Regions from separate parts of the Pseudomonas sp. MC6 genome, predicted to be linked through region 2. Evidence: predicted binding sites of a transcription regulator. Region 2 holds the regulator's gene; each other region holds the start of a gene.
What was found. Region 2 encodes FliA, which starts transcription of late flagellar genes. Its sites were predicted from a motif close to CTAAAGTTTNNNNNNNNNNNGCCGNTAA; they were not measured.
Positions count from the first base shown of each region.

Region 1: the regulator FliA is predicted to act here: its motif matches at 1,799-1,826, upstream of motA (flagellar motor stator protein MotA).
Region 3: the regulator FliA is predicted to act here: its motif matches at 2,138-2,165, upstream of ACOYXE_RS23585 (methyl-accepting chemotaxis protein).

Region 1 covers NZ_CP186504.1:4,456,393-4,459,671, forward strand. Annotated here, with positions in the region: gene motB (flagellar motor protein MotB) at 1-875, opposite strand, end outside; gene motA (flagellar motor stator protein MotA) at 879-1,730, opposite strand; gene ACOYXE_RS19925 (HDOD domain-containing protein) at 1,897-3,279, shown strand, end outside.
Region 2 covers NZ_CP186504.1:3,250,226-3,253,504, forward strand. Annotated here, with positions in the region: gene ACOYXE_RS14500 (chemotaxis protein CheA) at 1-66, opposite strand, end outside; gene ACOYXE_RS14505 (protein phosphatase CheZ) at 121-909, opposite strand; gene ACOYXE_RS14510 (chemotaxis response regulator CheY) at 928-1,299, opposite strand; gene fliA (RNA polymerase sigma factor FliA) at 1,466-2,206, opposite strand; gene fleN (flagellar synthesis regulator FleN) at 2,203-3,033, opposite strand; gene flhF (flagellar biosynthesis protein FlhF) at 3,150-3,279, opposite strand, start outside.
Region 3 covers NZ_CP186504.1:5,286,179-5,289,457, reverse strand. Annotated here, with positions in the region: gene ACOYXE_RS23585 (methyl-accepting chemotaxis protein) at 55-2,031, opposite strand; gene ACOYXE_RS23580 (LysR substrate-binding domain-containing protein) at 2,216-3,136, opposite strand.

The DNA.
Region 1 (3,279 bases), 1.2 Mb from region 2:
TGATCCGCCGGTTTCGCCGGATCCGCACCTTGCGAACCTTCGATGGCCGCCTGGGCTTTTTTGGTCAACACCACAATGTCGATGCGGCGGTTGACCGGGTTGAACGGGTTTTCCTTGTCGAACAGCGCCGACGAGGCATAACCGACGACCCGCGCCACTTGCGCATCCGGATAGCTGCCGGCGATCAAGGCACGACGGGCAGCGTTGGCACGGTTGGCCGACAGCTCCCAGTTACCGTAATCACCGGTACCGATATAAGGCTTGGCATCGGTGTGGCCGCTGATGCTGATCTTGTTCGGCACCGCTTTGATGGTGTCAGCCATGGCCAGCAGGATGTCTTCGAAGTACGGCTTCAGACGTGCGGAACCGGAGTCGAACATCGGTCGATTCTCGGCATCCATGATCTGGATGCGCAAGCCATTTGGAGTGATCTCGAAGAGAATCTGATCCTTGAATTTCTGCAGCTGCGGGTTCTCGTCGACCTTGTTCTGCAGTTCTTGCAGGAGCAGCTCCAGACGTTCCTTCTCGACCTGCTCGGCCATGCCTTCAACCTGTTCGGTGTCGACCGTGACCTTGTCGGGTTGCGGCTGCGACTTCACTTCCGGGTTGAGGGTGTTTTCCGGCGCCAGGGTCGGCGTGCCGCCCAGGTCGATGATGTACGGCGTACCGCTTTCGGAAAAGCCGACCGGGTCTTTGAAGTAACCGGCGATGGCGATCTTCTGCTCCGGCGTTGCCGTGGACAACAGCCACAACACCAGGAAGAACGCCATCATCGCCGTGGCGAAGTCGGCGAAAGCGATTTTCCACGCCCCGCCGTGATGCCCGCCGGCTATGCGCTTGACGCGCTTGATGATAATCGGCTGATTATTTTCCATTTCTTAGCGACCGCGAACGGCTTGTTCCAGCTCGGCAAAGCTTGGACGGTGGGCCGGGTACAGCACCTTGCGACCGAACTCGACCGCCAGCGACGGCGGCATGCCGGAAGCAGAAGCCACCAGCGAGGCCTTGATGGCTTCGTAGACGTTCAGCTCTTCCTTGGCATCGTGGGCCAGCGAGTGCGCCAGCGGGCCGAAAAAACCGTACGCCGCGAGAATACCGAAGAAGGTACCGACCAGTGCCGCACCGACGTGCAGACCGATCGACTTCTGATCGCCCTCACCCAGCGAGGCCATGGTCACCACGATACCGAGTACCGCCGCGACGATACCGAAACCGGGCATGGCATCGGCGATGCCGTTCACCGCATGAGATGGATGCTCAAGGTCTTCTTTGAGGCTGTACAGTTCCATGTCGAACAAGCCTTCCAGCTCGTGCGGCGCCATGTTGCCGGACGACATGATGCGCAGGTAATCGCAGATGAACGCGGTCATGCGTTCGTCTTTGAGCACTGCCGGGTACTTGGCGAAGATCGGGCTCGCGGCGGCATCTTCGATGTCGCCTTCGATGGCCATCATGCCTTCGCGGCGGCTCTTGTTGAGGATCTCGTAGATCAGGCCGAGCACTTCCAGATAGAACGTGTGGCTGAAGCGCGAACTGAACATGCTCAGGGATTTCTTGAGCACGTGCATCGTCATGTAGCCGGGATTGGCCTGCAGGAATGCACCGAGTGCAGCACCACCGATGATCATCACCTCGAAAGGCTGGATCAGGGCGGCAATCTTGCCGTGGGAGAGCACGTATCCGCCGAGCACGCTCGCGAATACGACGATGATGCCGATAATTTTAGCCATAGGTAGAAAGTACTTATTTAAGTCGGGTTCAAGGTCATATTCGGAAGTTAAAAAATCTCTTCTTCTACTTATCGGCAAAACTGCGCCAGACTATAGCCAGTTCAGGCGAAAAGCCAATTTAGCCCATGCCGGGCGCGTCTACAGTCAGTGAAGATCCCGTCCAGACATGGCTAATGAAACGAACGTCCCACACGCAAAACCGACCACCATTGACGGCTGGGTAAAGTTGCTCGACAGCGTCCGGCTGCCCGTACCGCAAGACGCTCACGACAAGGTCTGCCGAGCGATCCGTGACAATCGCAGTTCGTTGCGCGACATCGCCGACCTGATGCAGGACAGCCCGGCGCTGGCCTTGAGCATCATCCGTGAGGCGAATCGTCACACCCACGGGACCATGGCCACCCCAGCGGAAAACCTTGAGGTGGCGATCAATCGCCTTGGCCTCGCCCGCACCGAAGAATTGCTGGCGCGCCTGCCCGCCGAACCGCTGATGCAAATCCCCAAGGCGCTGCGCCAATTGCAGATGATCAGCCAGCACGCGACGCAACAGGCCAACGGTTTTTTCGCCAGTCGCCTGGCGCGGCTGTGGCAGGACATTCACTGGGGCAGCCTGCTGTTTCTGTCGCCGCTGTGGCCGATGGCGCTGACGTATCCGCAATTGCTCGAAGAGTGGGAACTGCGGGTTATCCACAAGGGCGAATCGGCCCGCGTAGTCGAAAAACAATTGTTTGGTGTACGCCTGCTGAAAATCGCAGAAGCGTTGGTGCAGGCCTGGCACCTGCCGATCTGGGTGCAGCAGGGTTATAAACTGCTGCTCAGTGAACAACGCGAGCTGGTGAAGGTGCTGCGCATTGCCCGCGACAGCGAACATCCGCTGCGCCAGCAAAATCGCCTTGACGATGACCCGACGTTGCGCCGCTGGCTCAACCAGCCAGCCAACACCGTGCTGCTGGCCAATGGTCTGGCGCTGTCGGCGCAACAAGCCTGGGACAGTCCGCACAGCGAACGCTGGCAGTACCTGACCAGCCTTTATCTGCAAATCTCGATGGACGAGGTGCAGCAGCAACTGCACCAGCAGGCTGCCAACAGTGCACGCCAGCATGCAATGCCCGATCTGTGGCACCCGGCGGTTTCGCTACTGTGGCCATGGGGCACGCACCGTTTGCCGGCAGGCATGTTGCCGGCTGCTGCGCCGAGCGCTGAAGACCTTGGCCAATGGCGCCGCCAATGCGCCGAACTGCTCGCCGAACCGAGCCGCTTCACCAATGCGATGAGCCTGACCGTCGCCGCTCGCGATGCGCTGGTCGCCAGCGGCATGCGCCGGGTGATGATCCTGATGGCCGATCGCACGCAGTCGAATCTGCGCGTGAATCAAACCGCCGGGCTACCGAAAGAAGCAGCGGCGCTGAATTTTGTCGTCAGCCAGAGCAGCGTGCTGCAACGGCTGCTGGCGCAACAGGCACAGGTGCGGATTACCCCGGACAACAACGCGCAGTTCTCCGCGCTGCTGCCGCCGGGCCTGCGCACACTGTTTCGCGGCGAGCATCTG
Region 2 (3,279 bases):
CTCAAGAATCTCGCCGGCCTCAACCAGGAAATCCTGAAGGATCTCTTCATCGGCGCCGAAGCTCATTAATGGGGTGCTCCTACAGGTCTAAAAACCCAAAAAACCTAAAATTCCAAAACTCTAGAACCCGAGGCTGGATAACAAATCGTCCACATCGTCCTGACCGGACACAACGTCTTCTCGTTTATCGGCATGAATCTGCGGACCTTCACCCTGCGAGAGATGTTTTTGTGGATCTTTTTCTGCAAGCATCGCGGCGCGGTCATGTTCGATGCCCGCAAAGCGGTCCACCTGACTGGCCATGAGCACGAGTTTGAGCAAATTGCTTTCGACTTCGGTGACCAGTTGGGTCACACGCTTGATCACCTGACCGGTCAGGTCCTGGTAATCCTGGGCCAGCAGGATGTCGTTGAGATTGCTCGACACCGCACGGTTGTCCGTGCTGCTGCGTGACAGAAAACCGTCGACCCGGCGCGCCAGTTCACGGAACTCTTCAGCCCCGACCTCGCGACGCATGAAGCGACCCCAATCGGCGCTCAAGGTCTGCGCTTCGTCAGCCAGACCATTGACCACCGGCGTGGCGCTTTCCACCAGATCCATGGTGCGGTTGGCCGCGGCTTCCGTCAGCTTGACCACATAACCCAGGCGTTCGGTGGCGTCGGTGATTTGCGACACTTCCTCGGCCTGCGGCATGTTCGGGTCGATCTGGAAGTTGACGATCGCACTGTGCAATTCACGTGTGAGCTTGCCGACTTCCTGGTACAGGCCACGGTCACGGGTCTGATTGAGCTCATGGATCAGTTGCACAGCGTCGCCGAACCTGCCTTTTTCAAGGCTTTCGACCAGTTCGACCGCGTGTTTTTTCAGGGTCGACTCGAAATCGCCCTGTGAAGATTCGTTATGCTCCATAGCTCCCCCGCGCGTTCATCAGCCGATGCGTTCGAAAATCTTCTCGATTTTGTCTTTCAACGCCTGAGCCGTGAAAGGTTTGACTACGTAGCCGTTTACACCGGCTTGAGCGGCTTCGATGATCTGCTCGCGCTTGGCTTCTGCAGTCACCATCAGCACTGGCAGGTGCTTGAGTTTTTCATCGGCGCGCACGTGACGCAGCAGGTCGATACCGGTCATGCCCGGCATGTTCCAGTCCGTTACCAGAAAGTCGATGCTGCCGCTGTTGAGCACTGGAATGGCAGTCACGCCATCGTCAGCCTCGACGGTGTTGGTGAACCCAAGATCACGCAGCAGGTTCTTGATGATCCGCCGCATCGTTGAGAAGTCATCAACGATGAGGATTTTCATGTCTTTGTTCAATTCGACCTCCAAGCAGTCTTAAACGCGCCCAGCACCTGGACGCGCCACTTCAATCAATCGGCGCAGCACTTGAAGACTGTCTGGAGCACAACAGAGCAAGACCGGTGCCGTTCATCACCGCACCAGCCTCGTTCGCAGTGTCCCCACACTGCCTTCAGCGCGCTCGCCACTCCCCCAAACGCCCCCGCAAACGGGCCGCGCACTGGCTGTGTAACTGGCTGACCCGCGATTCACTGACGCCAAGGACTTCACCGATCTCCTTGAGGTTCAGCTCTTCGTCGTAGTACAGCGCCAACACCAGTCGCTCACGCTCCGGCAAATTGGCAATCGCGTCCGCCAACGCTGCCTGGAAACGTTCATCTTCCAGATCGCGTGACGGCTCAAGATGAGCACTCGCGCCATCCTCGTGCAGCCCTTCGTGTTCGCCGTCCTGCAACAGATCGTCGAAACTGAACAGGCGACTGCCCAAGGTGTCATTCAAAATCCCGTAGTAATCGTCGAGACTCAATTGGAGTTCGGCTGCAACCTCGTGATCTTTAGCGTCACGGCCGGTTTTAGCTTCAATTGAGCGAATTGCGTCGCTGACCATACGGGTATTGCGGTGAACCGAGCGTGGTGCCCAGTCCCCTTTGCGCACTTCGTCGAGCATCGCGCCGCGGATTCGAATGCCCGCGTACGTTTCGAAACTGGCGCCTTTGCTGGCGTCATATTTGGTCGAGACTTCGAGCAGGCCGATCATCCCGGCCTGGATCAGGTCTTCGACCTGCACACTCGCCGGCAACCGTGCCAGCAAGTGGTAGGCAATGCGTTTGACCAGCGGCGCGTAACGCTCGATCAGCTCGTACTGAGCGTCGCGTGCCGACTTCTTGTAGTAGTTCATACCGCTTGCTGTCATAGCACGGGCCCTGCCGTTTGCTGCACGAGGCGCTCGACGAAAAACTCGAGATGGCCACGCGGGTTGGCGGGCAGCGGCCAGGTGTCGACCTTCTGTGCAATGGCCTTGAATGCCAGCGCGCACTTGGAGCGCGGGAAGGCTTCGTAAACGGCACGCTGCTTCTGCACCGCTTTACGCACGCTTTCGTCGTAAGGCACGGCGCCGACGTATTGTAGGGCCACGTCAAGGAACCGATCCGTGACCTTGGTCAACTTGGCGAACAGGTTGCGCCCTTCCTGCGGGCTCTGCGCCATGTTGGCGAGGACGCGGAAGCGGTTCATGCCGTAATCGCGGTTAAGCAGTTTGATCAGTGCGTAGGCGTCAGTGATCGAGGTTGGCTCGTCGCAGACCACCAGCAACACTTCTTGCGCGGCGCGTACGAAACTGACTACCGAGTCACCAATACCCGCAGCGGTGTCGATCACCAGTACGTCGAGATTGTCGCCGATGTCGCTGAACGCCTGAATCAGGCCGGCATGTTGCGCCGGGCTCAGGTGGACCATGCTCTGCGTGCCGGACGCGGCCGGGACGATGCGGATGCCACCGGGGCCTTGCAACAGCACGTCGCGCAATTCGCAACGGCCTTCGATCACGTCGGCCAGTGTGCGTTTAGGGGTCAGACCCAACAAAACGTCGACGTTCGCCAGTCCCAGATCGGCGTCCAGCAGCATGACCCGACGGCCAAGCTCTGCCAGCGCCAGAGACAAGTTCACTGACACGTTAGTCTTGCCGACGCCACCTTTGCCGCCGGTCACCGCGATCACCTGTACGGGATGCATGCTGCCCATGTTATTTCTTTACCTTGTCTTGCATAGACGGAGGCCACATTACTGGCTGCGCGTTCACAACCGGAACAATGCATGGCAGACCATCGATGTAGGTACAAAAACTGTTCATGAATACCTCAGCCTACCTGCTTGGTCGGGCTGTGATAGATATCAGCGAACATGTCAGCCATGGCTTCTTCGCTGGGTTCTTCCTGCATTTGCACGCTGACGGCGCGGCTGACCAGTTGATGACGGCGCGGCAGATGC
Region 3 (3,279 bases), 2.0 Mb from region 2:
CACACCGAACACTGTGGGAGCGAGCCTGCTCGCGAAAGCTATTTCAAAGGCGCATCAACGAAAGCGATCAACCTCGGAACGCAGATCCGCCGCCAGCTTCTCCAGCTCTTTAGCCGTAACAGCCAGGTTCGACACAACCTCACGCTGCTCACTGTTGGCCAACGCAATGCTCTGCAAATTGCTGCTCAACAACGTCGCGGTGCTGCTCTGCTCCTGAGTCGCCGTGGTAATCGCGGCAAACTGTTGCCCCGCCGACCGGCTCTGCTCGTCAATACGTGCCAGCGCCGAGGCAACATTGGCATTGCGCGACAAACCTTCCTGCATCAGCACATTGCCCTGCTCCATGGTGCTGATCGCGTTACCGGTTTCCTGCTGGATGCTGTGAATCATGCTGGAAATTTCATCGGTGGCCTGACGAGTACGCGAAGCCAGGCTGCGCACCTCATCGGCCACCACAGCAAAGCCACGACCCTGCTCACCAGCACGGGCAGCTTCGATTGCTGCGTTAAGTGCCAGAAGGTTGGTCTGCTCGGCGATCGAGGTGATCACACCCACGATGCCGCCAATTTCCTGCGAGCGCTGACCGAGGGTGTTGATCACGGTGGCGGTGCTGTTCAGGGCGCCAGCGATTTGCTCCAGCGAGGACGACGCTTCTTCCATCGAGCTGCGGCCAATCTGGGTTTGCTGGGCGTTTTCCTGCGCCAGACGCTGGGTCGCGCCCATGTTGTCGGCAATGTTCAGCGACGTTGCGCTGAACTCTTCCACCGCGCCGGCCATGCTGGTGATTTCGCCAGATTGTTGCTCCATGCCTTCATAGGCACCGCCGGACAAACCGGACAGGGCCTGGGCACGGCTGTTGACCTCTTCCGAGGAGCGACGGATGTGCTCGACCATCGTCGACAGCGCCTGGCTCATCTGGTTGAAAGCGCGGGACAACTGACCGATTTCATCGTTGCTCGATACGTTCAGACGCACGCTCAGATCGCCAGCACCCAAAGCTTCGGCCTGACGCACCAGGTCACTCAGTGGCGCCAGTTTGCTGCGCAGCAGCCAGACCACAGAACCGACCGCCAACAGCATCGCCAACAGACTGCCGATCGCCAGTTGCGTACCGACGCTCCAGGTCACTGCACGGATTTCGGCTTTCGGCATGCTCGCCACCACCGACCACGGCCCGCCGTCGAACGGTACGGCAACGCTGTAGAAATCCTCGGATTTGTCAGCCCAGAACTGACCTTTGCCCGGCGTCTTGGCCAGACCAGTGATCACTGGAATCGACTGATCCAGCGCTTGCACACCGGCTGGCGCGACCAGCCATTTGTTCTGCTCGTCGAGCAGCGCCAGCGAGCCGGTCTGACCGATACGGAAACGCTTGAGGTTGTCGAACTGGGCGTTCTGCGCGTCGGTGTAGTCGAAACCGACGAACAGCACCGCAATCACCTTGCCGCTGCCATCGCGCACCGGGGTGTATTGGGTCATGTAGGAGCGCTCGAACAACAAGGCACGACCGACGTAGCTTTGTCCTGCCATCAGCTTCGCGTAGGCCGGGTGCGCGTGGTCGAGCAAGGTGCCGATGGCGCGCGTGCCGTCCTGCTTGGTCAGCGAGGTGCTGACCCGCACGAAGTCTTCGCCGCTGCGTACGAACAGGGTGGCGACGCCAGCGGTCATCTGTTTGAACTCGTCGACCTCCTTGAGGTTGTTGTTCAAGACTTCGCTGCCCAGGTGCAGACCCGGGGTCTGGGTGCCGGCCACCGTCACCGGTTCACTCGGGTGAATGCTCAGACCCGCGCTGAAGCGCTTCTCGAACAGTCCGCTCAGGCGCTGGGTGCTTTCACGCAGCGTGCCGTGAAAGGTACTCAGTTGGTCGGCCAGCAGCCGCGCCTCACTGGCCAGATGCTCTTCACGGGTGGCGAGGTTGGCGGAATCCAGCGAACGCAAGGCGAACACCGTACTGCCACTGATAACTATCGCCAGTATTACAGCGAGCGCGAGGCCCAGCTGCGAGGCGATCCGAGCGCGAGGTTGAGACATGGACAGCTCCTGGCCGAGCCACGGGATCCTCCTTGATCTCGACTCGGATAATTTTCTAATAGTGGGGGCGAATCGTGGATACCGGCACGACGGTTCCACTTGCTCATAGTCGGCGGGAAAACCGAATACTTGAGCGCGCAACGTGGGTATGGCGCAAGGCCGCTATTGTGGCGGCTCGAACGTTTCAGCTCAAGCGCTCAACCGCCGGCAGCTCCATGGCGCGGACTTCGCCTTGCAGAAAGTCGCTGAGGCGGCGCAAACGTTCACCTCCGGGACGGGTCTTTGGCCACACCAGATAATAATTCAGTCCGCTGGCGACGGCCGTCGGCCACGGCAGACTCAGGCGTCCTTGCGCGACGTCCTCGGCGACCATCAACAGATCACCCATCGATACACCGTAACCGCGCGCCGCTGCGATCATCCCTAACTCGAGGGTATCGAACACCTGTCCGCCCTTGAGCGACACCTGATCGGACAGCCCCATGTGCTCCAGCCAACTGCGCCAATCGCGACGGTCGGGCGTCGGGTGGAGCAATTCGGTGCAGGCCAGTCGAGCCAGATCCCATGGCTGATCATTCAGCAGGTTTGGCGCACCCACCGGAATCAGCTCTTCAGGAAACAGCAGGCTGGCCTCCCAGTCCGGCGGAAAATGCCCGTCACTCAACAACACAGCACAGTCGAAAGGCTCATCGTTGAAGTCCACCGAATCCACATCCATCCAGGCGCTGGTCAGTTGCACTTCGTTGCCCGGCTGCAAGTGGCGGAAGCGACTGAGTCGCGCGAGCAGCCAGCGCATGGTCAGGGTCGACGGCGCCTTCATGCGCAGAATGTCGTCTTCGGCGCGCAAGGTATTGCAGGCCCGCTCCAGAGCACCGAAGCCTTCGCGGATTCCCGGCAATAGCAGACGCGCCGCTTCGGTCAGTTGCAGATTGCGCCCGCTGCGATGAAACAGCCGACAGGCGAAGTGATCTTCGAGGGTTCGAATATGCCGGCTCACCGCACTCTGGGTAATCGACAACTCTTCAGCCGCACGGGTGAACGAGCTATGTCGCGCCGCCGCTTCAAATGCGCGCAGGGCATACAAGGGAGGAAGACGACGGGACATACAGAAAGCTCCTATAGCGGGATGCAGCCGGACTGACAGAATCTGCTCAGGATGAGTTTTACTCATGCCATCCATCCTTTTTATCCCTTTGTGCAACGCCTGCCAAGCGCCGAGAATCGACGGTCTCCTGTTCCCTCTGAAAT